3 regions of the Halopseudomonas oceani genome follow, and region 1 is predicted to be linked to each of the others. Evidence: predicted binding sites of a transcription regulator. Region 1 holds the regulator's gene; each other region holds the start of a gene.
What was found. The regulator FliA, encoded in region 1, starts transcription of late flagellar genes. The targets are predictions, from matches to a motif close to CTAAAGTTTNNNNNNNNNNNGCCGNTAA.

Region 1 (10,255 bases):
GCCGCAGACATGCGCCAGGCGATGAAGCTGGTTCGCGATGAGCTGGGCGCTGATGCGTCGATCATCGCCAATCGCCGGGTTGCCGGTGGCGTCGAGCTGACCGCTGCGCTGGACTACGAGGCGCCCCGTCTGACCACGCCGACACCGGGTCTGGATACCGAATTGAAGAAGACCCAGGAGCGCATTGTTGCCGCCCGCGCCGAGCTGGAGGTGGGCGAGATGGCTTCCCACGACCAGCCGTTGGTCAATCGCCAGCTGTTTGGTGACAGCATGCGCCACGCGGCGCGTCAGGGGTCGGTAGAAGCCCGCGACCTGCTGGATCGTCTGATTCAGGAACCGGTTGAGCCGGCTGCAACCAGCGCGCGGCCTGCAGCGGCTGAAGCGGCGCCGGCTCAGTCTGGCGATGACGCTGGCCTGAGTGCGATGCGCGCCGAGCTTGCGGGTCTGCGAGAGATGCTTGAGTCGCAGCTGGGGGGGATGGCCTGGGGACAGCTCAATCAGCATAAGCCGAAGCAGGCTGGCCTGTGGCGACGGCTGACCCAGATGGGGTTGCCAGCTGAGGTCAGTCAGGATTTGCTGCGTCAGGTTTCTGACGTGACCGAGCCGCGTCAGGCCTGGCGTATGCTGCTGGCCTATCTGGCCCACCGCGTACCGGTGCTGCGCGAAGAGCCGCTCGATGCCGGCGGCGTGATCGCGCTGGTCGGCCCTACCGGGGCTGGCAAGACCACGACCCTCGGCAAGCTGGCTGCCCGCTACGTGCTTAAGCACGGCAGCCAGCACGTTGCTCTGGTGACCATGGACACCTACCGTATCGGTGCCCATGAGCAGCTCCGCACCCTGGGGCGAATTCTCAACGTGCCGGTCAAGGTAGTTGACGAAAAGCAGGATCTCAACGATGTGCTGGCCGATTTTGCCGGCAAGCGACTGGTGCTGATCGACACCGCTGGCCTGCAGGCCAATGATCCCTATCTGCGCGGGCAGCTTGATACGCTGGCTCGTCAAGGCCACCGTGTACGCAACCTGCTGGTGTTGGCCGCAACCAGTCAGCATCGGGTAATGAAGGCTGCCTATCACACCTACAAGGCTTGCGGGCTGTCCGGCTGCATTCTCACCAAAATTGATGAAGCAGCTACGCTTGGTGAGTCGCTGGGGCTGGCGATGGAGCAGGGTTTGCCGGTAGCCTATCTGGCAGATGGCCAGCGCATACCGGACGATATCAGCCGTGCTGTTGGGCACCAACTGGTCAGTCGTGCCGTCAGCATGGCTGGCAACGATGCTCCGGCAGATCAGACCATGGCCGACGTTTTTGCCGGTATGATGCATACCCAGCGGGCAAGTTAAGCAATTTCACAGAATTAAGGTAATCAGCGCAGATGGGCAGCAAACATCCGGTTCAGGTAATCGCAGTCACCGGTGGTAAGGGTGGCATCGGCAAGACCAACGTGTCGGTGAACCTCAGCCTTGCTCTGGCGGAAATGGGGCGACGCGTCGTTCTGCTTGACGCTGACCTTGGTTTGGCGAATGTCGATGTGCTGCTTGGTCTCAAGCCCAAGGCCACGCTGGCTGATGTGCTGGAAGGCAAGTGCGACCTGCGCGACGTTCTGGTCACCGGCCCTGGCGGCATCCGTATTGTGCCTGCCGCTTCAGGTGCGGCCAACATGGTCAGCCTCAGTCACCAGCAGCATGCCGGTTTAATTCAGGCGTTCAGCGAGATCGGTGACAATATCGATGTACTGATCGTCGATACCGCAGCAGGTATCGGTGATTCAGTTGTCAGCTTTGTGCGCGCCGCCCAGGAAGCGCTGGTGGTCGTCTGTGACGAGCCGACCTCGATCACCGACGCCTATGCATTGATCAAGCTGCTCAACCGTGATTACGGCATGACTCGTTTCCGCGTATTGGCCAATATGGTCGGCACGCCGCAGGAAGGTCGCATGGTCTTTGCTAAGCTCACCAAAGTGACAGACCGTTTTCTCGACGTCGCGCTGCAGTATGTCGGTGCGGTTCCCTATGACGAAGCAGTGCGCAAATCGGTTCAGAAGCAGCGCGCGGTATTCGAAGCGTTCCCGCGCAGCAAAGCCTCACTGGCGATTCGCGCGATTGCCCAGAAAGTGGATGCCTGGCCTTTGCCGGCTAACCCGCGCGGACACCTTGAGTTTTTTGTCGAGCGTCTGGTGCAGCCCACAGGGTCTGGTCTATGACAGCACAGGCTGGCGGATTGAGCATGTATACACGAGCACAGAGTTCAGCAGGAGAACAGGATCGTCTCGTCGAGCAATATGCTCCTTTGGTCAAGCGGATTGCCTATCACTTGCTGGGGCGCTTGCCATCCAGCGTTCAGGTTGAAGATCTTATGCAGGCGGGCATGATCGGCCTGCTCGAAGCCTCCCGCAAATTTGATTTCGGCAAGGGTGCCAGCTTTGAAACCTACGCCGGTATTCGCATTCGCGGTGCGATGCTTGATGAAGTGCGCAAGGGGGACTGGGCGCCGCGCTCGGTTCACCGCAATACCCGTATGGTCAGTGATGCGATGCGTGCTGTGGAGGCGCGACTTGGGCGTGACGCTAAAGATCACGAGATTGCTGCCGAGTTGGAAATGAGTCTCGAGGAGTACTATACGATTCTCAGCGACACCGCCGGCAGCAAGTTGTTCAGCTTTGATGACCTGCTGGAGTCGGGTGCGCCGGCCGATGTGCAGGGCGGGGAAGAGCCTTTTTCGGGGCTGCAGGATGAGCGCTTCAGGGCGGCTTTGATTGAGGCTATCGACAGTTTGCCGGAGCGTGAGCGGCTGTTGCTGTCGCTTTATTACGACGAGGAGCTTAACCTCAAGGAAATTGGCGCCGTACTGGGCGTCAGTGAATCGCGGGTCAGTCAATTGCACAGTCAGTGTGCTGCCCGACTGCGTTCGAAGCTGGTCAGTTGGCGAAATGATTGATTTTGTCGTCAACATCCGGACAATGCTCGGATTGCTCGACAGGTACTAGCAGTGTTGTGTCGGTCGCCAGGATGGTGACACGAAGGGCGCGTCCGATCAGTCTGCTGATGGCAGTCGATTGATCAGAGCTTCTTTTACGGCTTGTTTGGTTATTTGCGATGGGTTTCTGGGGTGCAGGCCTGCACATTCCCTGGTTTGTACGGAGGTCGACTTGGACAAGAACATGAAAATTCTCATCGTTGATGATTTTTCGACGATGAGGCGCATCATCAAGAACCTGTTGCGCGACCTTGGGTTTACCAACACAGCCGAAGCCGACGACGGCAATACTGCGCTGCCGATGTTGCAGAGTGGCAGTTTCGATTTCCTGGTGACGGACTGGAATATGCCCGGCATGAGCGGCATCGACCTGTTGCGTGCGGTGCGTGCCGATGAACGGCTCAAGCACCTTCCGGTGCTGATGGTAACGGCCGAGGCAAAGCGCGACCAGATCATTGAAGCCGCGCAGGCAGGCGTTAATGGTTATGTGGTTAAGCCTTTCACTGCGCAGGCATTGAAAGAAAAGATCGAAAAGATCTTTGAGCGAGTTCAGGCTAAATAATAATCAACCGGGGTACAGGTTATGGCTTTGAGTAAGGATCCCGGCCAGGCGACTGCTCAGGAATTTGAACATTCGCTGAAGGACAATGCGCACCAGCTGGTTGGTCACCTCGAAAGCGGCAACTTCGGTGAAGCGTTGCTGGTCATTCATGCGATCAACCAGGCGCGTGACCGCGGCCTCTACCACGAAGTGGGACAGCTGACCCGGGCGCTGCACAACGCGATCGTCAATTTTCAGATCGATACCACCCATGCGCTGGGGGCTGATACCGACTCGTCCAAAATTTCCGATGCGTCCGACCGGCTCGACTATGTGGTTCAGCTGACCGACAAGGCAGCCAACCGCACGATGGATCTGGTTGAGGTCAGTGCGCCCAAGGTCGGTGATCTGGGGCAGCAGGCTAGTGCCTTGAAGGCAGATTGGCAGCGGCTACAGCGCCGCGAGATGGCGGCCGATGAATTCCGTGATCTCTATCGCCGGGTTGGCGAATTCCTTGAGCACACCGAAAGTACCAGTAAGGATTTGTCGATCAATCTGAACGACATCCTGCTGGCGCAGGATTATCAGGATCTGACCGGTCAGGTCATCAAGCGTGTGATCACGCTTGTGCACGATGTCGAAGAGAGTCTGGTCAATCTGGTCCGTATGGCGGGGCAAGTCGACCGCATTACCGGCATCAACCATGGCGATACGCCGGAAGAGGCAAAAAAATCCTCCTCCAGGGGTGAAGGTCCGCAAATTCATGCCGATAAAAGGGAAGACGTTGTTTCCGGTCAGGATGAGGTCGACGACCTTCTGTCCAGTCTCGGATTCTGATGTCAGTTGTAGCTGCCGTGCATCAGGCGCGTCGGCAGTTTGACTGCCCAAGGTGGCAACCTGGCAGCAACGTTGAATGACGGCGCAGTGCCTGGACGCAAGTCCGTGGTGGTGGTGCGTAGTCTTCCGATAACACGCCCGAGGGGAGTGGGTGCATGAGTTTCGATGCGGATGAAGAGATTCTCCAGGACTTTCTGGTCGAGGCCGGCGAGATTCTCGAGCAGTTGTCCGAACAGTTGGTCGAGCTGGAAAACCGGCCTGACGACATGGATCTGCTTAACGCCATCTTCCGCGGCTTTCACACCGTAAAAGGCGGCGCTGGCTTTCTGCAGCTCGATGCCCTCGTTGCCTGCTGTCATATCGCTGAAAACGTGTTCGACATTCTGCGCAAGGGTGAGCGAACGGTTTCCCCCGAGTTGATGGATGTTGTGCTGCAGGCGCTGGATACGGTCAACGGCATGTTCGCCCAGGTTCGAGAAAGCGAAGAGCCTACGCCTGCAGACCCGGCATTGCTGGCAGCACTGTCGGCCCTGGCTCAGCCCGCTTCGGCCGACGAAGTTGCTGCGGCACCTGCTGCCGTCGAGAAATCCGAGCCTGAAGCCGAGCCGGTTGAAACGGCCGCCCCTGCAGCTGCGGCTGACGGCGATATTACTGACGACGAATTTGAGCAGTTGCTGGATGCCCTGCACGGCGATGGCAGTGCGCCGACTGCGGCAGCCAAGGCTACCCCCGAGCCAGCCGCCAGTGCGGCATCCGACGAGATATCCGACGACGAATTTGAAGCGCTGCTGGATGAGCTGCATGGCGCAGGTAAAGCGCCCTCGGTCGCGGCTGGCGCCGCTGCACCTGCCGATTCGTCCAAACCTGCCGCTGCCGGCGGAGACGAAATTACCGACGACGAATTCGAAGCGCTGCTTGATCAGCTGCACGGCAAGGGCTCTGCGCCCGGTGCTGTTGAAGCGTCCGCTGCGCCTAGTTCGCCCGCCGCGCCCGCAGCAGACAGTGCGCCAGCGGCTGCCGGCGGCGACGATCACATCACCGACGATGAGTTCGAGGCGCTGCTTGATCAGTTGCACGGCAAAGGTTCTGCGCCGGGCCTGGCCGAAGACAGTGCCGGGGCCAGCAAGCCAGCCGCGAAGGCGGAATCAGGCACCCCCCCTGCAGCCAAGGCACCTACACCTGCAGCCAAGCCCGACGTCAAACCCGAGGCCAAGCCGGCAGCGAAGGCTGCGGCGCCTGCTGCAGCCAAGGCTCATCCTGCTGGCGAGGCACCAGCTGCCGATACCACCGTGCGAGTCGACACTGCGCGGCTTGACGAAATCATGAACATGGTTGGTGAGCTGGTGCTCGTGCGCAATCGACTGGTGCGCCTGGGCGTGGCCAGTGGCGATGAGGAACTGGGCAAGGCTGTCGGCAATCTGGATGTGGTCACTGCCGACCTGCAAATGTCGGTCATGAAGACTCGGATGCAACCGATCAAGAAGGTGTTCGGGCGCTTCCCGCGGGTTGTTCGTGATCTGGCGCGTAACCTCAAGAAGGAAATCAATCTCGAGCTGATTGGCGAAGAGACCGATCTCGACAAGAACCTTGTCGAAGCGCTGGCTGATCCGCTGGTTCACTTGGTGCGTAACTCGGTTGACCACGGTATTGAGCTGCCGAGCGAGCGTGAGGCTGCCGGTAAACCGCGAACTGGCAAGGTGGTGCTGGCTGCTCAGCAGGAAGTGGATCACATTCTGCTGACAATCGTCGACGATGGGCGTGGGATGGACCCGGAAATCCTTCGTGCCAAGGCCGTCGAGAAAGGCATGATGGAGAAGGATGCGGCTGATCGGTTGAGCGATTCCGAGTGTTTCAACCTGATTCTGGCACCAGGTTTCTCTACCAAGACCGAGATTTCCGATGTGTCCGGCCGCGGTGTTGGCATGGACGTAGTCAAAACCAAGATTTCCCAGCTCAATGGCACCATTAACATTGAGTCTACTAAGGGGCAGGGCTCGCGCATCGCGATCAAGGTGCCGTTGACGCTGGCGATCATGCCAACGCTGATGGTCATGCTGGCCGATCAGGCGTTCGCGCTGCCGCTGGTTAGTGTTAACGAAATCTACAGCCTGGATCTGTCACGCACCAACGTGGTGGATGGTCAGGAAGTCATTATCGTCCGCGATAAGGCGCTGCCATTGTTTTATCTCAAACAGTGGCTGATGCCTGGCGTGGAAGATACCAGCGATCATTCGGCGGCCAGCGTAGTTATCGTTTCTGTTGGTACCCAGAGAGTCGGTTTCGTGGTTGATCAACTGGTTGGCCAGGAAGAGGTTGTCATCAAGCCGCTTGGGCGGATGCTGCAGGGCACTGCCGGTATGGCCGGGGCAACCATTACCGGCGACGGTCGCATTGCTCTGATCCTGGATATTCCCAGCCTGCTCAAGCGGTATGCGCGGCGCATTTGATCGTCTTGCCGGAGGCGTAAGCCTGCGGTAAGGGTGTATCGAGTGCCCTTTGCGGAGTAGCACAACCCCGCAAAGACAGTGATGAATCATTTCATGTGCAGGATGCAGTTCAGGAGAGGGTATGGCGGTTAAGGTTCTGGTGGTCGACGATTCCGGTTTCTTTCGCCGCAGGGTGACAGAGATACTGGCCGGCGATCCACAAATCCAGGTGGTCGGTACTGCCAACAATGGTCGTGAAGCCATCGATCAGACGCTGGCGCTGCACCCGGATGTGATCACCATGGACTACGAGATGCCGGTCATGGACGGCATTGAGGCGGTGCGCCAGATCATGCAGCGCTGTCCGACGCCGGTGATCATGTTCTCCTCGCTAACCTACGAAGGCGCGCGCGTCAGCCTGGATGCGCTGGATGCTGGCGCCGCCGATTATCTGCCGAAGAACTTCGAAGATATTTCGCGTAACCCGGACAAGGTCCGGCAGATGCTGTGCGAGCGGGTCACTGCATTGGCCCGCACCAATCGCCGATCGCTTGGTCTGCATTCCTCCGCTGCGTCCTCGACATCTTCTGCGCCTGGCTCGACTTCGCGTCCGGCTTCGGGCCTGTCGAGCACTGCTACCGCGCGTCCAACGGCTGCACCCGCGCCCGCTGCGCCGGTGAAAAACAGCCCTGCACCGCGCAAGCGCAGCTACAAACTGGTTGCTATCGGCACCTCTACCGGTGGCCCGGTTGCGCTGCAGAAGGTGCTTACCCAGCTTCCTGCCAGCTTCCCTGCGCCGTTGTTGCTGATTCAGCACATGCCAGCAGCCTTTACCAAGGCGTTTGCCGAGCGTCTCGACAAGTTGTGTCGGATTTCGGTCAAGGAGGCAGAGGACGGTGACGTGCTGCGCCCAGGCCGAGCGCTGCTTGCTCCGGGGGGCAAGCAGATGATGGTGGATTCGCGGGGTGTGGTGCGTATTCTGCCCGGTGATGAACGCCTGAACTACAAGCCCTGCGTGGATGTGACCTTTGGTTCGGCCGCCAAGGCGTTTCAGGATAAGGTGCTGGCTGTTGTCCTGACCGGGATGGGGGCCGATGGTCGTGAAGGTGCTCGCATGCTCAAGCAGGCCGGCAGCTCGGTTTGGGCGCAGGACGAGGCAAGCTGTGTGATATACGGAATGCCGATGGCTGTGGCCAAGGCAAACCTGGCTGATGGCATCTACAACCTGGATGAGATCGGCCGCTATTTGGCTGAGCTAGGCTGATGGATATCCTCAGTGTTATTGGCGTCATTCTGGCGTTTATCGCCATTATTGGCGGCAACTATCTTGAGGGCGGACATGCAACTGCGCTGCTGAACGGGCCTGCTGGTCTGATCGTGATCGGTGGCACCCTTGGCGCTGCGTTTATCCAGACGCCGTTGACGGTTTTCAAGCGGGCGCTGGCGATCCTTCCCTGGATCGTTTTTCCTCCAGCCAATCGCATGCGTGAAGGTATTGGTCAGGTTATCAACTGGAGCACCATCGCCCGCAAAGAGGGTCTGCTTGGCCTGGAAAGTCTGGCAGAGCTTGAGCCCGATGGCTTCGCCCGCAAGGGGTTGCAGCTTCTGGTTGACGGCAGTGAGCCGGAAGCATTGCGCAGTATTATGGAAGTTGATCTGGTCAACAAGGAACACGGCGATCTGATGGCGGCCAAGGTCTACGAATGCATGGGCGGCTACGCCCCGACCATCGGTATCATCGGTGCAGTGATGGGGCTGATCCACGTGATGGGCAATCTAGCCGACCCATCCCGGCTGGGTGCCGGTATCGCGGTCGCCTTTGTGGCCACCATTTATGGGGTGGCGCTGGCCAACCTGTTCATGCTGCCGACTGCAGCGAAGCTGAAGTCGGTGGTGCTGCAGCAATCCAAGTACCGTGAGATGTTGCTCGAAGGTCTGATGTCGATTGCCGAGGGCGAGAATCCGCGGTCCATCGAAATGAAGCTCGAGGGCTTTCTGGATTAGAGGTTGAACCATGCGCCGATCCAGACCGGAAGAGCACGAAAATCACGAGCGCTGGCTGGTGTCCTATGCGGACTTCATCACCCTGCTGTTCGCTTTTTTTGTCGTCATGTATTCGATTTCTTCCGTGAACGAGGGCAAGTACAAGGTACTGTCCGATACGCTGGTCGGCGCTTTCAATCAACCCCAGCGCTCGGTAGACCCGATTCAGGTTGGTACTGAGCTGCCGCGTGGGCTTACACGCGAAAATAACGATGCCTCCGGCGCCGGTACGCCAGACGGCAGCAGCGACGCGCTGCAAGATATTACGCAGGCGATGGAAGCAGCCTTCGGTGATCTGATTCAGGCCGGTGAGCTTGAGGTCCGGGGTAACGAGATGTGGGTTGAGATCGAGTTAAGCTCCGGTCTGCTGTTTCCCAGTGGTGATGCATTGCCGCTGGATGCAGCCTTCGACCTGATTGACCGGATCGCGATGATTCTCAAGCCGTATGACAATCCGGTACATGTTGAGGGTTTTACCGATAACATCCCGATTCGCTCCGGTCGATACCCCACCAATTGGGAGCTGTCGGCCGCGCGGGCGGCCAGTGTGGTACGAATGCTGAGCAATGGCGGCGTCAACCCTGACCGGCTGGCCGCAGTAGGCTATGGTGAATTTAGACCCGTTGCCGATAACACCACGGCCGCAGGGCGCAAGGCCAATCGTCGGGTGGTGTTGCTGGTGTCGCGTTTTCTGGACAATCGGCATGAGCAGATAGCCGAACCTGATGGCCGAATTGATGTGATGCGCGAAGCGCGCACCGCCCCGGCTTCTGGCACGGGTTCTGCATCGGACACTCTGCGATAGGTAAATTAGGCGGCGGGCTGTCAGAATGTTGGCGTTTCATTATTGTGGCGAGATGCAACGCAGTATCCGCATCTCCGGAGGTAAGGTATGAGAGTCTGGGCGGTAGCCAACCAGAAGGGCGGGGTGGGCAAGACCACGACAGCCGTCGCGCTGGCGGGCTTGCTTGCAGATCAAGGTCAGAAGGTGCTGGTGGTAGACCTTGATCCACACGGCTCTATGACCAGTTATTTTGGTCAGGATCCGGACCAGCTGACCAGTAGTGTATTCAATCTATTTCAACACAACGGGCATGTACCGGAAGGCTTGGCGGCGGCGCTGCTGAAGGAGACCTCCCACCCGAATATCAGCTTGCTGCCATCGAGTACCTCGCTGGCAACGCTTGAGCGGCAGTCGGCGGCTCAGGGTGGGTATGGTCTGGTAATCTCGCGGGCGCTGGCACAACTCTGGAACGAGTACCAGTTTGTTATCATCGATAGCCCTCCGTTGCTGGGGGTGTCGATGATCAATGCGCTGGCCGCTTGTGAGCAGTTGATTATTCCGGTGCAGACCGAGTTTCTGGCGCTCAAGGGGCTGGAGCGGATGGTGCATACGCTCAACATGGTCAATCGCTCGCGCAAGCAGGCATTGCC
Region 2 (10,255 bases), 590 kb from region 1:
GATGATCAGCAGCGAGCGGATTCCACCGATATGATCAGCCAGCGCACCGCCGAGCGGACGCATCAGGCTGCCGGCCGTGACGCAGGCAGCGGTATAGTAGCCTGCGGTGACTGGGTTGAGGTCGTATTGATCGCTGAAATAGCCAGGCAGGGCGCTGGCCAGACCGATAAAGCCGCCGAAGGTAATGCTGTAGAAAAACATGAACCACCAGCTGTCTACGTCCTGCAGGGCTCGCGCGTAATCGCTGAGCGCCTTGGGTGTCGGGCGACTGGGAGCATTACGTGCTAGCAGCACAAACAAAAGCAGGGTGATGGTAAGCGGAATGAGGGCTAGCCCGAAGACGTTTTGCCAGCCGAACAGGTAGGCTAGTCCGGGCGCAAACAGAGCTGCCAGCACAGTACCGGAATTACCAGCGCCAGCGATGCCCATGGCCTTGCCCTGATGTTCTGGTGGATACCACTGTGACGCCAGCGGCAGAGCGACCGCAAACGAGGCGCCGGCAAAGCCGAGGCCCAGCCCGAGCAGCAACGTGTGCTGGTAGCTGCTTACGCCGAGTAGCCACGCGAGCAGCAGCGAACTAATGACAATTATCTGTCCAATGATGCCCGCGGTTTTGGGCGATAGCCGATCCGCCAGAAACCCCAGCAGCAAGCGAAGCAGCGCACCCGCCAGAATCGGAGTGGCAACCATGATGCCCCGTTGTTGCGCGCTGAGCTGCAAATCGGTGGCAATTTGCACTGCCAGAGGGCCGAGCAGATACCAGACCATGAAGCTGAGATCGAAGTAAAGAAAGGCGGAAAACAGCGTGGGTGTGTGGCCAGCTTTCCAGAAACTGGTGTTCATTCAGTCTTCCTTTAGGCGCTATCAGACTCAGGTTGCAACAAATTTGGTTAGTTGGGCGCATAAAAAAACGTCGCCCCGTACGCGAAAGTGATTCGGCTTGGGAGCGACGCCTTTGTCGGATAACGCCATCCCTTTCAACTGCTAACGGGAAGGCAGGCAGAATACATGCCAGCGGCCGGGGGCAATGCTCAGCGAATGATCATTACCGACCGCTTGGATTGCTGAACAACGCGCAAAGCGTTGGTGCCCAGTAGGTAGTCTTCCAGTCGCTTGCGTTTGTGCGAAGCCATGACAATCAGATCGACATCGAGCTTGCGTGCGACCCGCAGGATTGCTTCATAGGCTTTGCCGTCGGCGACGATCCGTTGCACCTTGACGCCCTTGGGGACGTGCTCGGCGACGAAGGATTTCAAACCATCACTGATGGTTTTCTTGGCCTGATCGGCGTACTCCCGGGGGAAGAAACCGCCCACCAGTGGCATCCCGAAGTCGGGTACCACGGTAACGATATGTAGCGACGCCTGATAGGTCTGACACAGGTTCAGCGCGGTGGGCAGTGCCTTGTCCCAGGATTGCTTGTGGTTCAGGTCAACAGGCAACAGAATCTTGTTGTACATGGTCACTCCCTTATGCGCTTGCGGCGGCAGGACGCCGACGCCATTGCAGGCCCATTACCAGCAAAAATACCCCTATTGCCGGAATCCACATCCACTCCTTGGCCCAGCGATCAACCGGGGCAAGAATTTCGACAATTTCCTGGTCAAACTCGAAGCCGAGTTCTGCAGCAGGACTGCCATAGGTCACCATGTCAACCAGGGTGCGATCACCGTCCTGCATCAGCATCAGGCCAAGCTTGTCGAGCCGCTCAGCGCCGTCAGCCCCTTCAGGTACCGGAACGAGGACGAAGAAGGTGCGCGGCTGACCGATGTCGTCTTGGCCTGAGACCTGAATGCGCAGGTTGCTGCCCTTGTCCAGGCGCTCGAGGGATTGCTCCAGCTGGGCTGGCGGAATGGAGCGATAAGGATCGTGCACCATGTCCATCCAGAAGCCAGGGCGGAACAGGGTAAAGGCAACGAGCAGCAGCAACAGGCTTTCGTACCAGCGGCTTTTTACCAACAGCCAGCCTTGGGTGGCTGCGGCGAAAATAAGCATCGCGACGGTTGCAACGCAGAAGATGATGATCCCATGCAGCCAGTCCACGTCGATCAGCAGTAGGTCGGTGTTGAAGATGAACAGAAAAGGTAGCGCCGCCGTGCGCAGGCTGTAATAGAACGCCTGAAACCCGGTTCGAATGGGATCTCCCCCCGACACTGCGGCAGCGGCAAAGGAAGCAAGGCCGACGGGTGGGGTAACGTCAGCCATAATGCCGAAGTAGAACACGAACAGGTGCACGGCGATCAGCGGGACCAGCAGTCCACTTTCCTGGCCCAGCGTAACGATAACCGGCGCCAGCAGGGCGGAAACGACGATGTAGTTGGCGGTGGTTGGCAGCCCCATGCCAAGAATCAGGCTGAGTACTGCGGTCAGCAGCAACATCAGCATCAAGTTGCCCATCGACAGAATTTCGACCAGATCTGCCAGTACCAGCCCAACCCCGGTCTGGGAGACTGCACCGACGATAATGCCAGCGGTTGCCGTGGCAATGCCGATTCCGATCATATTGCGGGCACCGGCTACCAGGCCCTGCCAGAGCTCATCGAACCCCTGACGCACCGCACTGCCGGTATTGCCTTCGCCACGGAATGCTGCCATCAGGGGGCGCTGGGTGAGCATGATGACAATCATTAATATGGTCGCCCAGAAGGCAGACAGCCCTGGCGAAAGATGCTCAACCATGAGACACCAGATCAGCACGATCACCGGGAGGATGAAATGCAGCCCGGACATGACGGTGGGACGGGTCTGCGGCAGGTGAACGACCGGGGAGTTGGGGTCATCCAGCTCCAGCTCGGGATAGCGCGAGCCGATCTTCAGTAGCCCGACGTATACAACGGCCAGCGCGCCGGCGATCACCCAGCTGGCGGCGTCTCCTAATGCTGGCTTGAGCCAGCCAAGGCCGTAATAGACCGCGAACGAGAGGGCCATCAAGAGCAGAAGGCCGGTAAGGAAGCCGATGATCTTGCGCAGTAGCGGACGTGGCGGGTTGCTGCTCTGCAGGCCCTGCATGCCAGCCTTGACCGCTTCGAGGTGCACGATGTAGATCAGCGCGATATAGGAAATCAGCGCCGGCAAAAAGGCGTGTTTGATCACCTCGACATAGGAAATACCGACATACTCGACCATCAGGAACGCCGCGGCACCCATGACCGGTGGCATGATCTGGCCGTTGACCGAGGAGGCCACTTCGACGGCGCCGGCCTTTTCGGCAGAGAAGCCCACACGTTTCATCATCGGAATGGTAAACGTGCCGGTAGTGACGGTGTTGGCAATCGACGACCCGGAGATCAGGCCGGTCATGCCGGAAGCGACGACAGCCGCTTTTGCCGGGCCGCCGCGGTAATGACCCAGCAGGGAGAACGCAACCTTGATGAAATAGTTGCCGGCTCCGGCCTTATCCAGTAGCGAACCGAATAGAACGAATAGAAAGACGAAACTGGTGGAAACGCCAAGGGCAATGCCAAATACACCCTGAGCGGTAAGCCACTGATGGTTGGTCAGTGCTTCCAGACTGACCCCGCGGTGGGCAAGGATGCCCGGCATATAGGGACCGGCTACCGAGTAGATGATAAAGACCAGCGCGACGATCATCAGCGGTGGACCGAGCGCCCGGCGGGTGGCTTCCAAAAGCAGAACCAGACCGGTCACCGCGACTATCACGTCCTGGGTTGTCGGTCTGCCGGGCCGTTCTGCCAGCTCGGCGTAAAAAAGAAAAAGATACGCGGCACAAAAGGCGGCAATCAGCGCCAGAATCCAGTCGACGACCGGGATGTATTCTCGGGGGGAGCGTTTGAACGCGGGATATGCCATGAAGCCGAGAAACACGGCAAAGGCCAAATGAATGGAGCGCGCCTCGGTACTGTTGAAAACCCCAAAGCCGACCAGAAAGGGCAGTGGCGAGGCAATCCAAAGCTGAAACAGCGACCAGATGGCGGCAATACTCATCAGCAGATTTCGGGCCGCACCAGTGGGTTTTCGGGCACCGGTGTCACTGGTTGCTACCAGATCCTCAAGTTCGCTGTTGAGTTCGTTGGCGTCGCTTGGTTGGCTCATGGCTGCGCGCTGCTCCTTTGCGTTTTGATTGTGTTGTGGCAAGCATGTTGCCTGCGCGGCGTGTCTGTGGGCGCCGCGATAAGCACGAGGTCTTGTGGACGCTCGTCCAAGGCTGCCGAAATGGCGGCAGCAAAGTAATCGAGTTGTTGAAAGCAAACGGGCCACCCCTGAGGGTGGCCCGTTTCGCGTTACATCCAGCCGCGTTCTTTGTAGTAGCGGATTGCGCCTTCATGCAGCGGAGCAGAGAGGCCGTCCTTGATCATCTCTTCTTCCTTGAGGGTCGCAAACGCGGGGTGCAGGCGCTTGAACCGGTCGAAGTTCTCGAATACCGCTTTGACTGTCTGATAGACGGTTTCGGCGTCAGTGGCGGTCGAAGCCACTAGGGTGGCACGCACCCCGAAGGTTTCGGTGTCCGCATCATTGCCACGGTACAGACCGCCGGGAATGATCGCCTTGGCGTAGTAAGGACGTTCGCTGATCAGCTGATCAATTTCGGGACCGGACACGGAAACCAGATTGGCATCAACAGTGGTGGTTGCTTCCTGGATCGAGCCATTCGGGTGGCCAACGACGTAGACCATTGCATCGATGTTGTTGTCGCCCAGGGCCGCGGCCTGTTCTGCTGCATCCAGCGCGGAGGCCAGCGCGAAGTCATCCACCGTCCAGCCCAGAGCTTCCATCACCACGTCCATGGTGTCACGCTGACCGGAACCCGGGTTGCCGATATTGACGCGCTTGCCCTTGAGGTCCTTGACGCCCGCAATGTTGGCATCGTTGCGGGCAACGATGGTCAGTGGCTCGCCGTGCAGGGCGAACAGCGCACGCATGTCGGTGAAAGCGCCGTCGGCCTCGAAGCTCTGGATGCCTTCATAGGCCTTGTATTGGATGTCTGACTGCACCACGCCCATGTTCATCTCACCGCCGCGAATGGCGTTGACGTTGGCGACCGAGCCGCCGCTGGACGGGGCGTTGCAGCGAATGCCATGTTCGGCAGAATTGCGATTGAGCAGGCGGCAAACTGACTGGCCTACCACGTAGTAGACGCCTGTCTGGCCACCGGTACCGATGGTGACAAAGGTCTCTGCGACAGCGGGCGTGGCGCTGAGTGAGGCATACCCAATAGTGGCCGAAAACAGCAGGGCAAGGGATTTGCGCATCATGTGAAATAGCTCCTTTTTCTGATTGTCAGTGGCTGCTGCCATCGTACAGCTAGCCAGTGTGGGAGGCCCGATCCCGCTTCAGGGCCGAACACGTTTACCTTTTGCAGTGTAGTGGATGAATTGAGTTTCATCAGGACGATAACCGCAGTGTCGCGGTCGGGCAAGTCTGCAACAGAAGCAACAACCCGGCCATTGGGCCGGGTTGTTAGGTGGGAAGGAGTTACTCGACGGGAGGCCAGCCGCCCATCTCTCGCCAGCGATTGACGATGGTACAGAACAGGTCTGCGGTCTTTTCGGTGTCGTAGCGTGCTGAATGGGCCTCGCGGCCGTCAAAGTCGATACCGGCAGCGCTGCAGGCCTTTGCCAGCACTGTTTGACCGTAGGCCAGCCCGCCCAGGGTGGCAGTATCAAAACAGGAAAACGGATGAAACGGGTTACGCTTGATCTGGGTACGCTCAACTGCTGCGTTGAGAAAGCCGAGGTCGAAGAACGCGTTGTGCCCGACCAGCACGGCCCGTTTGCAGCCAGCTGATTTCACAGCCTTGCGGATCTGCTTGAAGATCTCGGTCAGCGCATGTTCTTCAGTGACAGCCTGGCGCAGCGGGTGATCGAGCTTGATGCCGGTGAACTCCAGCGCAGCTTGCTCAATGTTGGCACCCTCAAAGGGTTCAATTCGGAAGAAACTGGTGTGATCCGGGTAAACCAGACCGTCTTCATCCATATTGATGGTCGTCGCCGCTATTTCCAGCAGCGCATCGGTGGCGGCGTTGAAACCACCGGTTTCAACGTCAATGACCACCGGTAGAAAGCCGCGAAAGCGGTAGGCCAGCGGTGACTTGGTCTTGCCGCTGGGCGTGGCGTCCTGTTCTTCGCCATCAAAGTCAAACTCGCTCACGAAATATCCCTTGCTGTCGATGGGTAGATAGGATCAGACCAGGCGCCAGCGAATCTGTTCGCCGGCACGCAGTGGAACGATGCATTGATCGCCGAAGGGCAGTTGCTCGGGGACGGTCCAGCTGTCTCGCTCAAGTGTGATGCGATCAGTGTTGCGTGGCAAACCGTAGAAGTCCGGGCCGTGGAGGCTGGCAAAACCTTCCAGCTTGTCCAGTGCGCCAAGTTCATCGAAGGTTTCGGCGTACAACTCAATCGCGGCGTGGGCGGTATAGCAGCCGGCGCAGCCGCAGGCGGCTTCCTTCGCGTGGCGGGCGTGCGGCGCCGAGTCGGTGCCAAGGAAGAACTTGCTGGAGCCTGAAACTACGGCATCACGCAGGGCTTGCTGGTGAGTCTGACGCTTGAGTACCGGCAGACAGAACAGGTGCGGGCGAATGCCGCCAACCAACATGTGATTGCGGTTGAACATCAGGTGATGAGCGGTGATCGTAGCGCCCACGTTGTCGGAGGCGTCCTGCACGAAGGCAACGGCATCTCCGGTGGTAATGTGCTCGAACACGACCTTGAGGGCGGGGAAACGCTCTACTACCTTGACCAGTTGCTGATCAATAAATGCCTTTTCACGGTCGAAGATGTCGACTTCGGCGTGGGTCACCTCACCGTGTACCAGCAGCAGCATGCCAACGTCAGCCATTGCCTCCAGCGCAGGGTAGATGTTCTCGAGTGCAGTAACGCCAGACTGGGAGTTGGTGGTCGCACCAGCCGGATACAGCTTGGCGGCGACAACCTGACCACTGGCGTGCGCCTGACGGACAATCTCGGGAGAGGTGTGATCGGTCAGATACAGCACCATCAGCGGCTCGAAGTGTGACCCGGCAGGGCGTGCGGCAAGGATACGCTCACGGTAACCGGCGGCCTCGGCGGCATCACGAACCGGTGGCACCAGGTTGGGCATGATGATGGCGCGACCAAAGGAGCGCGCTGCATCTGGCACGGTGTGCTGCAATACGGCACCGTCGCGCAGGTGAATGTGCCAGTCGTCCGGGCGGATGAGCGTCAGGCGGTCGGTCATGCGGGGGATTCCAGTCCAGATTTGATGCCGCAATGCTACCCCAATCGCCCCAGCTTTGACACTCCGCAGGTGCTGCCGACTATTCGTGGCGGGTGGACGTCTATCGCCGCCAGCAGGTCGCAGTGCTGCGGATCGCCATCAGATGCATCTTTTTTCTGTCAGGGAATAAAGTTTTCCGATTGGCCGCCGATGAAGCAGGCAAGAGAAGTCAGCGTTCGCCCACCTGGTGGCGGCACATCTGGAGAGACGAGTGACACGAGCCCCTCTGGTCATGTTTGTCGGACTGTCAATGTCCGCTCAGGCAATGACCTTTCAGACCCGCATGGAAGACGTGCAGTGGCAGGTTGAAGGGGATCAGTTTGCCTGCCGTTTGAGTCAGTCCGTGGCGGGCTACGGGGAGGCGAGCTTCGTGCGTCGGGCGGGCGAACACCCCGAATTCGAACTCAAGGCTTGGGACAGTCCGATGCGTCCCGGTGCGGCACAGGTCTTTAACGATCCGCCGCCGTGGCGTCCCGGTACAGCCGCCCAACCGATTGGGCAGATTCAGGTCGGCGCCGGGACCTACACGATGATGGCTCCTTACGAACAGGCCGGCCGCATGCTGGCAGGGCTGGCTTCTGGTTTGCAGCCGACCATCATGCGCAGCAGCCAGGTAGGGGGCGATCAGGTTCGGGTGGTGGTTTCCAGTGTCGGATATCAGCAGGCAAGACGGGACTTTCAGTCCTGCATAAGCAAGTTGCTGCCAATCAGCGCGGCGCAGGCGGCGCAAAGTATCATCAGCTTTGGCTCGGGCGGGAGTAACCTGAGTGCCGACGCTAAAGCCAGACTCGATGCCATCCTGCAGTATATTAAGGCCGATGAGAGCCTCAGCGGCATCATCCTAGATGGGCACTCAGACAATCAGGGCAACCGCCTGGACAATCGCGAGCTATCTCGTCAGCGGGCGCTTGCCGTGCGTGACTATCTGACGGCCCAGGGGGTCGATGAAAACCTGTTCAGCATGCGTTTTCATGGCGACAGCTATCCGTTGGCGAGCAACCGCACTGAGGAAGGGCGCGCGACTAATCGCCGGGTCATGTTGCGGCTGCAGCACAACTGACGCACAGCCTACCATTCAACCGTATCGAAACCGCATCAGACCCTAAAGTTGCGGGTCTCTCCCCTGTGAATCCTGCCACTCTGGCGCTAGAATAGCGGCTTTCGCCGATTCCCCACGGGGTGGCGTTTTAGTCTTGCTTAAGGGAGCACGTAATGGCAGAAGTCAACAAAGTCGTCCTGGCCTATTCCGGCGGTCTGGATACCTCGGTCATTCTCAAGTGGCTGCAGGAAACCTACAACTGCGAAGTGGTCACCTTCACTGCCGACCTAGGTCAGGGTGAGGAAGTAGAACCTGCACGCGCCAAGGCTCAGGCCATGGGCGTCAAGGAAATCTACATCGACGACCTGCGCGAAGAGTTTGTTCGTGACTTCGTGTTCCCGATGTTCCGCGCCAACACCGTTTACGAAGGTGAGTACCTGCTGGGTACCTCCATCGCTCGCCCGCTGATTGCCAAGCGCCTGATTGAGATCGCCAACGAAACCGGCGGTGATGCCATTTCCCACGGCGCGACTGGCAAGGGTAATGACCAGGTGCGTTTCGAACTGGGTGCTTACGCGCTCAAACCGGGTGTGAAGGTGATTGCTCCCTGGCGCGAGTGGGATCTGCTGTCGCGCGAGAAACTGATGGATTACGCCGAGAAGCACGGCATTCCGATTGAGCGTCACGGCAAGAAGAAGTCTCCCTACTCGATGGATGCCAACCTGCTGCACATCTCCTATGAAGGTGGCGTGCTGGAAGACACCTGGACCGAGCACGAAGAAGACATGTGGCGCTGGACCGTCTCTCCGGAGAACGCACCTGACCAAGCCACGTATATTGAGCTGAGCTACCGCAACGGCGACATCGTCGCCATCGATGGCAAGGATATGACCCCGGCTGAAGTCCTGACCTACCTGAACAAGGTTGGCGGCGCCAATGGTATTGGTCGTCTGGATATCGTCGAAAACCGCTTCGTCGGCATGAAGTCCCGTGGCTGCTACGAAACCCCCGGCGGCACCATCATGCTGAAAGGTCACCGCGCCATCGAGTCCATCACCCTGGACCGTGAAGTTGCCCACCTGAAAGACAGCCTGATGCCGAAGTACGCTGAGCTGATCTACAACGGTTTCTGGTGGAGCCCGGAGCGCATCATGCTGCAACAGATGATTGATGCGTCCCAGCTGAACGTGAACGGCGTAGTTCGCCTCAAGCTGTACAAGGGCAACGTCATCGTGGTCGGTCGCAAGTCTGACGACTCGCTGTTTGACGCCAATATCGCCACCTTTGAAGACGATGCCGGTGCCTACGACCAGGCCGATGCGGCAGGCTTTATCAAGCTGAACGCACTGCGCATGCGCATTGCTGCTGGCAAGGGCCGCAAGCTGCTCTGATCGGCGCGACAAGGTGCCTGAATGACGCCCGGCGAAAGCGATTTCGCCGGGCGTTTTCGTTTATCTATTGCTAGCGGTAGTGCTTAACCGGTAGCTTTGACTGCATCGACACGCAAGGGTAGCGATCATGCGAATTCTGCACACCATGCTCCGGGTCGGAGATCTCGAAAAGTCCATCGCCTTTTACACCGAGGTGCTTGGCATGACCCTGCTGCGCCGCAAGGACTACCCTGAGGGGCGCTTCACCAACGTATTCGTCGGGTACGGCAATGAGGCCGAGCATACGGCGCTTGAGCTGACCTGGAACTGGGACACCGCCGCCTACGACCTGGGCACCGGTTACGGGCATATTGCGATCGAAGTACATGACGTCTACCTTGCTTGTGAACAGATCAAACAGGCAGGCGGGAAGGTAGTGCGCGAGGCCGGGCCAATGAAACACGGAACCCGGGTACTGGCGTTTGTTGAAGATCCCGACGGATATCGAATCGAACTATTGTCTGCGGGGGCATGATTTAGCGCAGTTGCTATGCCGTCATGGAGGGCAGGGGATGGCAGCGGTATTTGGAGCAATCGTTGTGCTGGTGCTCGCCGTCTGGTTCGCTATGCG
Region 3 (10,255 bases), 980 kb from region 1:
TCGCTGGCTGCCAGGCGGGCACCACTCTCGCCACGGCAGTCAGCGGCACGGCCTGCCCCTGTGCATTAAACACGTTGGCAGACAGCAGTCGCTGCAGGGATTGCTGACTGCCCTCGTGGGTGCGTAACAAGATCGGAATCGGGTCCAGCTCCTGGCGATATTGCTCAACCGTCGTTCCGAGACTCTGGCGGAACAGCGCCTGCGCCACATCGGCCCGGTTCAACCCGAAGCGCTGCGCCTGGGCATCGTCCACCTCGATCCTGACGGTCGGCACCCCGAGGTCGATATCGTGGCGCACATCCACCGCGCCCGGCACCTGCTTGAGCAGCGCGAACAACTGCTCCGCAGAGGCAATACGCTGACGGTCGTCCGGATGGTAAACCCGTAACTCGACCGGTGCCTCGCGCGGCGGCCCCTGCCCCAGGGTTGTCGCCACTACATCCAGCTCGGGCCATTGCTCTGCTACGCTATCGCGCACCCAATGGATCAGCGGCCTGGTGTCAGCGAGTGATCGGGTATTGACCACCAGCCGTGCCCGATTGGGGGCCTTCGGATACCGGTTGAGGTTGTAGTAAAAACTGGGGCCGGTGGCGCCAGTGAAACGGTGCACCGAGAGCACTCCGGCTTGCCTCATGAGCTGAGCCTCCAGCGCTGCGGCGACCTCGGTGGTGTAATGCTGGTCGGTTCCTTCCGGCATGAACAGCTCGACCACGACCTGCGCACGATCAGCATTGGGGAAGAACTGCAGTTTGACCAGCGGAACCAGCGCCAGACTAACCGCAACCACTGCGGCGCCGAGCAGCAGCATCCCCTTCGGTGCACGCTCACTGAGCCTTGCCAATCCCGCTGAAAAACTTTCCATTCGGGTATTCATGCGTACTGGCGCAGGCCGCAGAAAGTACCCGGCCAGCATCGGCGCCACGCTGATCGCGAGTAGATAACTCACCAAGAGCGTCAACATGATCATGACCGGGATACCACGCGTGAAGTCTGCCGTGCCCCCCTTGGATAGCAGCATGGGAGTGAAAGCCGCCAGTGTCGTCGCAGTAGAGGCGCCCAGCGGCCCCGCCAACTCGCGCACAGCATTGAACGCAGCCTGCCAGCGGGATTCGCCAGCGTTCAGGCGGTCTTGGATGTTCTCGACCATCACAATGGCGTTGTCGATCAGAATACCCAGTGAAATCACCATACCGATCACCGCGATCTGGTGCAGAATGCCACCGCCAAGGTCGTACAGACCGAGACTGATCAGCGCGACCAATGGCAGCATCGCCGCCACCAGAACCCCCATCCGCCAGCCCATCCCCAGCAACACCACAGCGACAATGATCAACACACTGCTGAGCAGGTTCTGCTCCAGGCCATCCAGCCGCTCCTTGACCTGATCGGGCTGAAAGAACATTTCATCGATCCGCAGCGGTGCGAACTCGGGGCGCAGCGTATCCAGCCGCGTACGCAGCTGTTCGCCAAAACGAATCGCGTCCACCTGGCCCCGCTCCAGAATCAGTCCGACCAGAACGCTCTGATCACCGTCAAACCAGGCCCGTTCACCAATCGGCTCGACCGGACCGCGCCAGATATCAGCAATCGCGGCCAACGGCACGCTGCCACCCTGCGGCAACGGGATCTGGGTTGCCTTCAGCGCGGCCAGATCAACGAACTCACTGTTCGGCAGCACGCCCAGGCGCTGGGAGCCAACCACCACGAAACCACCTGGAATGACCTGATTACGCTGAGCCAGCAGGCCTGACAGCATCTGCGGCGACAGACCCAACCTGCTCAGCTCCGCATCGCGCAGCGCGATGGTGATCTGCTCATCGGTGTCACCATACAGCTCGACCCGCGCCAACCCGGGGAGATCCATCAACTGCCGCTTGAGGCGCTCGGCCTCATCACTCAGGCGCACCACCGAGGCATCGCCACGCACCGCCAGCACAACCGCCGGAATGTCCAGCAGTCGGTCATCCAGCTCCATACTCCGCACCCCGTCAGGGAACGAGAGCTGCGCCCGGGTCATGGCCTGCCGCACGCGATCCCAGGCCGCATCGGTGTCGTAGATCGTGTCATCCAGCATGACCGAGACCAGTGCCACGCCGGTGCGCGCAGTAGCGCGGATGAAATCGACCTCGGAGACTTGCGACAACTCATCCGACAGCGGCTCCAGCAGCAGCCGCTCCACCGACTCTGCCACGGCTCCCGGATAGACCACTGTGATCAGGCCTGCGCGGTATGGAAAGCTGGGGTCTTCCTGGCGCGCCATCGTCAGGTAGGACGCAACCCCGAGCACCGCCAGCATGACGACCACCATGCCCAGCAGCCGTGGGCGCATCAGCCGTTGCAGGTTCATGGCAGCAGCTCCACGGTGTCACCGTCAGCCAACCGACTGATGCCGGCATACACCACCTGATCACCAGCGCTGAGGGGCCCGTCTCGCAGCAGGGCACGCTCACCCTCAAAGCCGTCGACATCAATGGCGACCCGCTCCACACACTGATCAGTCAGGCGAAATACCGACAAACCAGCAGCAGAGCGCATCACAGCGGCCAACGGCACACTCAGGGCTTCCGCATCAGCCGGCTGCAGACCGACCTCAAGCGCATCGCCAGCCTGTACCGGCCCGTCCAGACCGACAACCAGCGGATACAGCACCGACCCTAGCGAGGCGCCGCGCCCAAGCTCGGCCACCCGCCCCGATAGCGGCTGATCTGCCAGCACCGACCAGACTGGCACCGGAGATCCAACTACCAAACCGTTCAGCAGCGCTGCGGGCACCAGCACCTCAACTTCCATGCCGTCGCCAGCAGCCATCTGCAAGACCGGTTGACCGGCGGCAACAAACTCACCCGGCTCGACCAGCAAGGCCTCGATACTGCCGTCAAAGGGGGCTCGCAGACGGGTCTCACCATTCAACTGCTCACTCTGCTGCAGGCTGGCGCGGGCGCTGCGCACACCAGCCTCTAGGGCAGCAAGACGCGCCTGTTGCTGCTCCTGATCAGCCTGCGAAAGTACGCCGCGCTGGAACAGTTGCTCGGCTCTTCGCAAATCCCGACGTGCCTGTGCGGCCTGGGCCTGCAATTCGGCCAGCCGGGCACGCGCCGCATCACGTGCCGGTCCGAGCTGCGGGTTGTAGAGCGTTGCCAGCACGTCCCCTGCTTTGACCGCCTGACCGATCTCTACAGGCCGCGTTGCCAAGGTGCCTCCGACCTGAAAGGTCAGGCTCGCGCGTTGCCGAGCCCGCGCGCTACCGGCAAAGCGCAATGCTTGCTGCCCTGCACCGACCGCAACCTCTGCCACCCTGACCGGAACAGCCACGGGTGCTGCAACACCTGGAGACTCCCCACCCTCGCCGCGACAACCGGCAACCGCCAAGCCAGCGACTGCCGCCAGGACCCACAAGCGGCAGCGCCGCCCTTGCCAACCCGATGCTCTGACCATCATCCTGCTCCCGGAAAGACAAACCTTATTAACACTTTGTCAGACATTGACACATTGTCAATAACTGGCAAAATGTTTTTCATCACCGCAATCGAGAAAACCGATGAGCGCTACCGAACGCAGAGAACGGGAAAAACAGGAACGCCGGGACAGCATCCTGGACAGTGCCGAACAGTGCTTCTTCAGCAAAGGGTACGAGCGCACCTCAATGAACGAGATAGCGCACGGAGCCACACTCAGCCGGGCGCTGCTTTACGTGTACTTCAAGGACAAAGCGGCAATCATGCGCGGCCTGATGCTGCGCGCCGGGCAACGCCTGCTGGAGCGCTTCCACAGCGCACAGGCAGCGGGCGGCAGCGGCCTGGAGCAACTCAAGCGGATCGGCCGGAGCTACTATCAATTCAGCATCGAGTGCCCGGATTATTTTGATGTATTGACCGACGCCAGCACCTTTGCACACCTGGTCGACAGCGACGAGCAAAGCGCCGAACTGGCGCACTGCTACGAGCAGTCAATGGCCTGCATGCTGCAATCGATCCACGATGGCATTACCGATGGCAGCCTCAACCCTGAGCTGGCCGCAGAGCCCCTGCTGACAGCCAACTTTTTGCGCGGCGCGCTGCACGGGGTCATCCTGCAGACCCGCCAGCACGACCCCTGCCAAGACAATCAGCCGTCACCAGAGCAGATGATCGACTTCACCCTGCAGATGCTAAACCAGTCACTGCGCGCCTGAGGCAGTTGCTTGCCATCCCCGGGATCAGCGCCCATGATGACTACTCATACACTTGAGGAGTACCCCATGCCCTGGTATGGATGGCTATTCATGGCACTGGCCTTCGGCAGCGTGCTGGGCAGCCTGCTGCTGTTGCGTGACAACGCTGGCAGCAACCGCGTCAGCCCGGAAACCCTGGCCAAGGTCAAGGCACGCGAAGCACAGCTCAAGGCAGAGGAAGCCGAGGAAGAAAAGCGCTGAACAACGCGGTAGACTAGGCGCCTGTAACGCCAGACTTCAACCAGGCGTCGCTTTCGCGATGCCGTCATCATTACGACGCTGACAAACCATGGTCAATTCACTGCAAGCTCAACTGCTCAAGGCCGGACTGGTCGACGAGAAGAAACTCAAGCAGGCGCAGCGCGCCAAAAAGAAAGAAGCCAAGGCTCAACCAGCCGGCGAGAAAACCCCAAGCGCCGCGCAGAAAGCCCGCGAACAAAAGGCCGAACGTGACCGCGAACTGAATCAACAGCGCCAGGCAGAGGCCGCGCGCAAGGCAGCCGAAGCGCAGGCCAAGCAGATGATCGAGCAGAACGTAGTCGATCGCGCTGGCGGCGAAACACCCTATCAGTTCGTCAGCAAGAACAAGATCAAGAAGATCCATGTCACCGAAGAGCAGTTTGCTCTGCTCAGCCGAGGCCGGCTCGGAATTACCCGCCTGTCAGGCGGATTTGTACTGATTCCGATCGACATCGCCGAAAAGGTCCGCGAGCGCGTACCGCACTGGCCGGTGCATGTGGCCGAGGTGAAGAAAGAAAGCGCCGCCGAGGATGATCCCTACGCCGGCTACGAGATTCCTGACGATCTCATGTGGTAAGGCGAATCGGCCGCGCCAGGCACCCCGTCCTGGCGCGGCGGATTCGTTTATCAGGCGTCTGCTTCCGTAGCGGATTCAACCGGTTGGTTGCCCGCGCCATTTTCCTCGCGATCATGCTGACGCTGGCGCTCCTGATCATAGTCATCCTCGGAGCAGTTCGGCTTATGCATGAACGTTCTGGATACGTCGATCAGGCCGACGTGTTCAATCGTGCGACGACCGATCAATACCGGATAGTTCATGTCGCCGCGATCGCGCAGCGAGAATTGCTCCTCGTAGACCCGATCTCCCATACAGATCGACATCTTCACCACCGGCCGGCGATCCGCCCCCCCAGCACCGCGTACCAGAATCCGCCGAAAGACCGGCCGCTCAAAGTGCATGGTGACCATCTCGTCAGTATCGGCATCGCGTACCGGCACATCGTAGCGAACCCACTCCTTGCCGTGATGCTCAAATTCTTCCAGGTTGACTGCATGCATGGACGAGGTCAGAGCACCTGAGTCCACCTTGATCTTGACCGCCGTGTACTCCGGCAGAATCAACCCTTTCTCGATCCAGCCAACCACCCGCGGACCGAACTGCACAGCCTCATCCGCCGCATGCGCGACGCCTGCGCCCAGCGCAGCACACAACAGACCAACCGACAGACCCGCCAACTTCAATACTGACCGCATGAGACACCCTTACATTGATTAACCACCGGCCTTTTTGCCGGCGAGACAGAGCGCGCAGTGCCACGCGCCTTATGAGTAAAGATCACAAAAACAGATAACCTCTTGCAACCCCGGCGCGCATGCAGTCAAATCGCCAGCACGGATGACGGGAAAATACCGCTCAGGTTTTGACGGATTCGGCCGACACTGAGATACAACGCCACTGCGAACAGGATTCGTTGCAGGCATAAAAAAATAATAGACATCACCACTAGGCGTGTGGAGGTTACATGAAGCTGTTGCGCAACATTCGAATCAGTCAGAGGATCTGGCTGATCCTGATTATTGCCCTGGGCAGTACTATCATTTCCGAGGGGCTCTCCCTCTCCCACCTCCATACCGAAATGAAGCAGGACGAGGTCACCAAGGCAACACATCTCGTCGAGGTTGCGCACGACTTGATGGAGTACTACCACAAGAAGGAAGTCAGTGGAGAACTCACCGGTGAGCAGGCTCGCCAACAGGCCCTGGAAGCACTCTCGGCGTTGCGCTACGACGGCAACGAATACTTCTGGGTCAACGACCTCGACAACATCATGATCATGCATCCGCTGGCGCCACAGACCGTCGGCACGGACCTGTCCGAAGCCAAGAACACCGACGGCGTGAGCGTTATCCGCGAAATGGTAGCACTGGCCAGAGACAAAGGCACCGCCAGCTTCCAGTACAACTGGCCAAAGCCGGGTGAGAAGGAACCATCGCAAAAGATCGCTGCGTTCAAGCTGTTCAAACCCTGGGGTTACATGATCGGTACCGGCATCTATATCGATGCCCTGCAAGCCAAATTCCAGCAAGCACTGTACACCTCGCTGATCACGGCCCTGATCATCACGCTGGTAATGTTCGCCCTGCTCTTCATCATCGGGCGCAGCATTTCGCAACCGCTGGACAAGGTGGTCAACGCCATGCGCGGCATCGCGAGCGGTGAAGCCGACCTGACCCGTCGCCTGGATGACGATGCCCATGACGAGCTGTCCCAGATCGCCAGCTACTTTAACCGTTTCAATCGCAACCTGGCCGACATCATCGGTCAATTGGGTGACAGCGCCCGCCAGTTGATCAGCTCCAGCCAGCAACTGGATCAGATCAGCAACAACAGCCTGCGCGACATGAGCCGCCAGTCCGAGCGCATGGAATTGATGGCCACCGCCATCAACGAGATCACCTACGGTGTGCAGGACGTGGCTCAGAACGCCAACGCCGCCGCCCAAGAGGTCGAGAACGCCAACCAGGGTGCCGCCAACGGTCGCCAGCAGGTCGAGCAGACCATCCACGAGATACGTCTGCTGTCCGACAGCGTCAACACCGCTGTTCAGCACATGGAAACCCTGTCCACCGATGCGAACGAAATCACCTCCGTGCTGGACGTCATCCGCAACATCGCCGAGCAGACCAACCTGCTGGCGCTGAACGCCGCCATTGAGGCAGCGCGTGCCGGTGAGATGGGACGTGGTTTTGCAGTGGTTGCCGACGAGGTACGCAATCTGGCCCAGCGCACCCAGCAGTCGACCGAAGAAATCCACAACATGATCAGCAAGCTGCAGACCAACACCCAAACGGTGGTCGGTGTGATCAATGAGAGCAGCCGCCACTCCCAGGCCAGCGTGGATCAGGTCAATGAGGCCGGCACAGCATTGGAGCAGATTGCTCAATCGATGGAGCAACTGGTTGCGCTCAACGCCTCGATTGCCAGCGCCACTACCCAGCAATCGACCGTGGTTGAAGACGTAAACCGCAACGTCACCGAAGCGGCCGAGCTAGCTCGCGAAACTACCGATGGTGCCCGCGAAACAGCGCAGGCAGGTCAGCACCTGGCTGGCCTGGGTCGTCAGATCGACGAACTGGTACGCCGCTTCAAAGTCTGATCGGCCTGCCACAGCAAAAAAGCCCAGCCCGGATTCCCGGGCTGGGCTTTTTTGTGATTCATCGCGGAGGGTCAGTGCGAGCCTCCACTTGCAGCTTACCGTTTAATGCATGCGCGGTTGTTGTGTCAGTCTTTCGCCTTCACGGCGAGCCAAAGGGGACCGCTTGCCCGGGCACCCGGCTACGCGGCCCTTCGGGTTCGCTGCGTTGCTCGGTCTAGCCGGGGCCGGCAGAACTCGTCGCTGCGCTCCTCAAACAGGCTGCCGTCCTTTTTCCCGCCAGCCCTGCGCTACTCGCCCGCGTAAACGGGGCCAACCCCGGTGCACACCCAACCATTCGCGCATTCGGTTAACTGCCTCGCCCCCTTGTCGCACTGGCCCAAACTTCGCAAAGAACCACAAAAACGCCCTGCCCGGTTTCCCGAGCAGGGCTTTTTTGTGCCTGAATGCGTTACAGCACCATCACCGCAATCCAGCCAAAAATAATCAGCGGCAGGTTGTAGTGGATGAAGGTCGGCACCACAGTATCCCAGATGTGGTTGTGCTGGCCGTCCACGTTCAGACCCGCAGTCGGGCCGAGGGTCGAGTCGGAGGCAGGAGAACCGGCATCACCCAGCGCCGCGGCGGTGCCAACCAGAGCAACGATCGCCGCCGGACTGAAGCCAAGGTGCATCGCCAGCGGCACATAAATGGCTGCAATGATCGGTATGGTCGAAAAAGATGAGCCGATGCCCATGGTAATCAGCAGCCCGACCAGCAACATCAGCAGTGCTGCCAGCGCCCGGTTGTCGCCAATCATCGCCGCAGAACTGTCAACCAACGTAGCAATCGCACCGGTCGCACGCATGACCTCGGCAAAGCCGGCAGCAGCAATCATGATGAAGCCGATCATGGCCATCATCTTCATGCCCTCGGTGAATACCCCGTCGGCCTCACGCCAGCGCACGACACCCGATACCGAGAAAATGACGAAGCCGGCCAGCGCGCCCATGATCATGGAGTCCAGCCAAAGCTGAATGACGAACGCGGCGACCACTGCGCCCAGCGCAACCAGCAGCGACATCGGGTTGTAGCTGGCTTCCGCGCGCTCCACTTCACTGATTCGCTGCTCATCGTAATGCCGTGGTTTGCGGTAGCTGACAAACACTGCCACCAGCAGACCAAACAGCATGCCCAGCGCCGGCAGGGCCATCGAGTGCATGACGTTGATACCCTCAACGGAGGCGCCGCTTTCCGCCACGTTTGCCAATAGGATGTCATTGAGGAAGATGCCGCCAAAACCGACCGGCAGGAACATGTAGGGCGTGATCAGACCAAAGGTCAGCACGCAGGCCACGGCTCGACGATCCAGCTTCAGCCGCGCCATCACGAACAACAACGGCGGCACCAGCAGCGGAATGAACGCGATGTGAATCGGCAGGATGTTCTGTGAGGAGATAGCAACGGCCAGCAGCACCAGCAACAGCATCAGCTTGAGCACGCCGCCGCCACCGTCGCGTCGACTGTCGACCAGACCAAGCCCCTTGTCCGCCAGCGCATGGGCCAGACCAGACTTGGCAATCGCTACGGCAAACGCCCCCAGCAGCGCGTAGCTCAGCGCAATATTGGCCCCTTTGCCTAGCCCGGACTGGAAGGTGCTCAGGGTGGTTTCCAAACCCAGGCCGCCCAGTAGACCGCCGGTCAACGCACCAAAAATCAAGGCAACCACCACATGCACGCGGCACAGGCTGAGCACCAGCATCACGGCGACAGCCGCTACTACTGCATTCATTTCTGACTCCCCATCTTCATGTCGCCTGCCGCCCCTTTGCAGCAAGCCCCACAACCCGGCGCCAAACGAGGCACCCCGAAGGCCGCGTACTCTGCCCCACTCCCCTGCCACTGTCAAAGAGCGCTGACCAAAGGCACCAACGTGCCAGGATCAGGTACAGTAAGCCCCCCATCACGTCATTGAGGCCCGTCATGCAACGCATCGCCATTGTCGCCGGCAGTAGCCGCACCGATAGCCAGACCGCCAAGGTCGCCGCCTTTATCCGTCAAACACTGATCAGCACCCACAACCTGGACGCCGAGGCGGTTTCAGTTATTGATCTGGGCAAAGGGCCTTTGCCGCTGTGGCCAAGTGAAGAGGACAGCCGATGGCCTGAATACGAAGCACAACTAAGCGCTGCGGATGCGGCGATCATTCTAGCGCCGGAATGGCACGGAATGGCCTGCCCGGCGATCAAGAACTTCTTCCTCTACGCCAGCAAGGCACAATTGGCCCACAAACCCGCGATGCTGGGTGCCATCTCTGCGAGTGTCGGCGGCGCATTCCCGATCAGCGAACTGCGCGCTTCCAGCTACAAGAACTGCCGCCTGTGCTACATCCCGGAGCACCTGATCGTACGTGACGTTAACCATGTCATGAACGGCGAAACGCCAGAGTCCCAGGCCGACGAGCGCTTGCGTCAGCGACTCGATTACAATCTCGATGTACTGCTGCATTACACCCGCGCGCTGGCAAGCATCCGTCCCTTGATTGACATGAGCAACCCCGCCTTTGCCAACGGCATGTCCTGATCAGGGCCGCATTAGACTAAAGTACAGGCCGTCATCCTACCGTCCGGGCGGCGGCCTGCAAGGCTCGGAACAGAGCCATCACGCCTGC

Region 2: a site for FliA is predicted at 7,342-7,369, ahead of ACKPCU_RS12640 (flagellar protein MotY). Genes of this name have one in related genera too.
Region 3: a site for FliA is predicted at 5,864-5,891, ahead of ACKPCU_RS10950 (methyl-accepting chemotaxis protein). Genes of this name have one in related genera too.

Annotation. Positions count from the first base shown of each region.
Region 1 covers NZ_OY781932.1:3,269,943-3,280,197, reverse strand. Annotated here, with positions in the region: gene flhF (flagellar biosynthesis protein FlhF) at 1-1,341, shown strand, start outside; gene fleN (flagellar synthesis regulator FleN) at 1,374-2,201, shown strand; gene ACKPCU_RS15285 (RNA polymerase sigma factor FliA) at 2,198-2,935, shown strand; gene ACKPCU_RS15280 (chemotaxis response regulator CheY) at 3,159-3,536, shown strand; gene ACKPCU_RS15275 (protein phosphatase CheZ) at 3,558-4,352, shown strand; gene ACKPCU_RS15270 (chemotaxis protein CheA) at 4,508-6,799, shown strand; gene ACKPCU_RS15265 (protein-glutamate methylesterase/protein-glutamine glutaminase) at 6,921-8,042, shown strand; gene ACKPCU_RS15260 (flagellar motor protein) at 8,042-8,782, shown strand; gene motD (flagellar motor protein MotD) at 8,793-9,626, shown strand; gene ACKPCU_RS15250 (ParA family protein) at 9,714-10,255, shown strand, end outside.
Region 2 covers NZ_OY781932.1:2,681,640-2,691,894, reverse strand. Annotated here, with positions in the region: gene ACKPCU_RS12670 (nitrate/nitrite transporter) at 1-843, opposite strand, end outside; gene ACKPCU_RS12665 (universal stress protein) at 1,032-1,460, opposite strand; gene ACKPCU_RS12660 (TRAP transporter permease) at 1,471-4,053, opposite strand; gene ACKPCU_RS12655 (TAXI family TRAP transporter solute-binding subunit) at 4,242-5,213, opposite strand; gene rnt (ribonuclease T) at 5,434-6,108, opposite strand; gene pyrC (dihydroorotase) at 6,142-7,176, opposite strand; gene ACKPCU_RS12640 (flagellar protein MotY) at 7,427-8,275, shown strand; gene ACKPCU_RS12635 (argininosuccinate synthase) at 8,428-9,645, shown strand; gene gloA (lactoylglutathione lyase) at 9,773-10,159, shown strand; gene ACKPCU_RS12625 (nitrate- and nitrite sensing domain-containing protein) at 10,197-10,255, shown strand, end outside.
Region 3 covers NZ_OY781932.1:2,294,696-2,304,950, reverse strand. Annotated here, with positions in the region: gene ACKPCU_RS10980 (efflux RND transporter permease subunit) at 1-2,347, opposite strand, end outside; gene ACKPCU_RS10975 (efflux RND transporter periplasmic adaptor subunit) at 2,344-3,312, opposite strand; gene ACKPCU_RS10970 (TetR/AcrR family transcriptional regulator) at 3,539-4,171, shown strand; gene ACKPCU_RS10965 (DUF2897 family protein) at 4,238-4,411, shown strand; gene ACKPCU_RS10960 (DUF2058 domain-containing protein) at 4,500-5,027, shown strand; gene rloA3 (retropepsin-like aspartic peptidase RloA3) at 5,078-5,704, opposite strand; gene ACKPCU_RS10950 (methyl-accepting chemotaxis protein) at 5,974-7,608, shown strand; gene ACKPCU_RS10945 (Na+/H+ antiporter family protein) at 8,057-9,376, opposite strand; gene ACKPCU_RS10940 (NADPH-dependent FMN reductase) at 9,568-10,167, shown strand.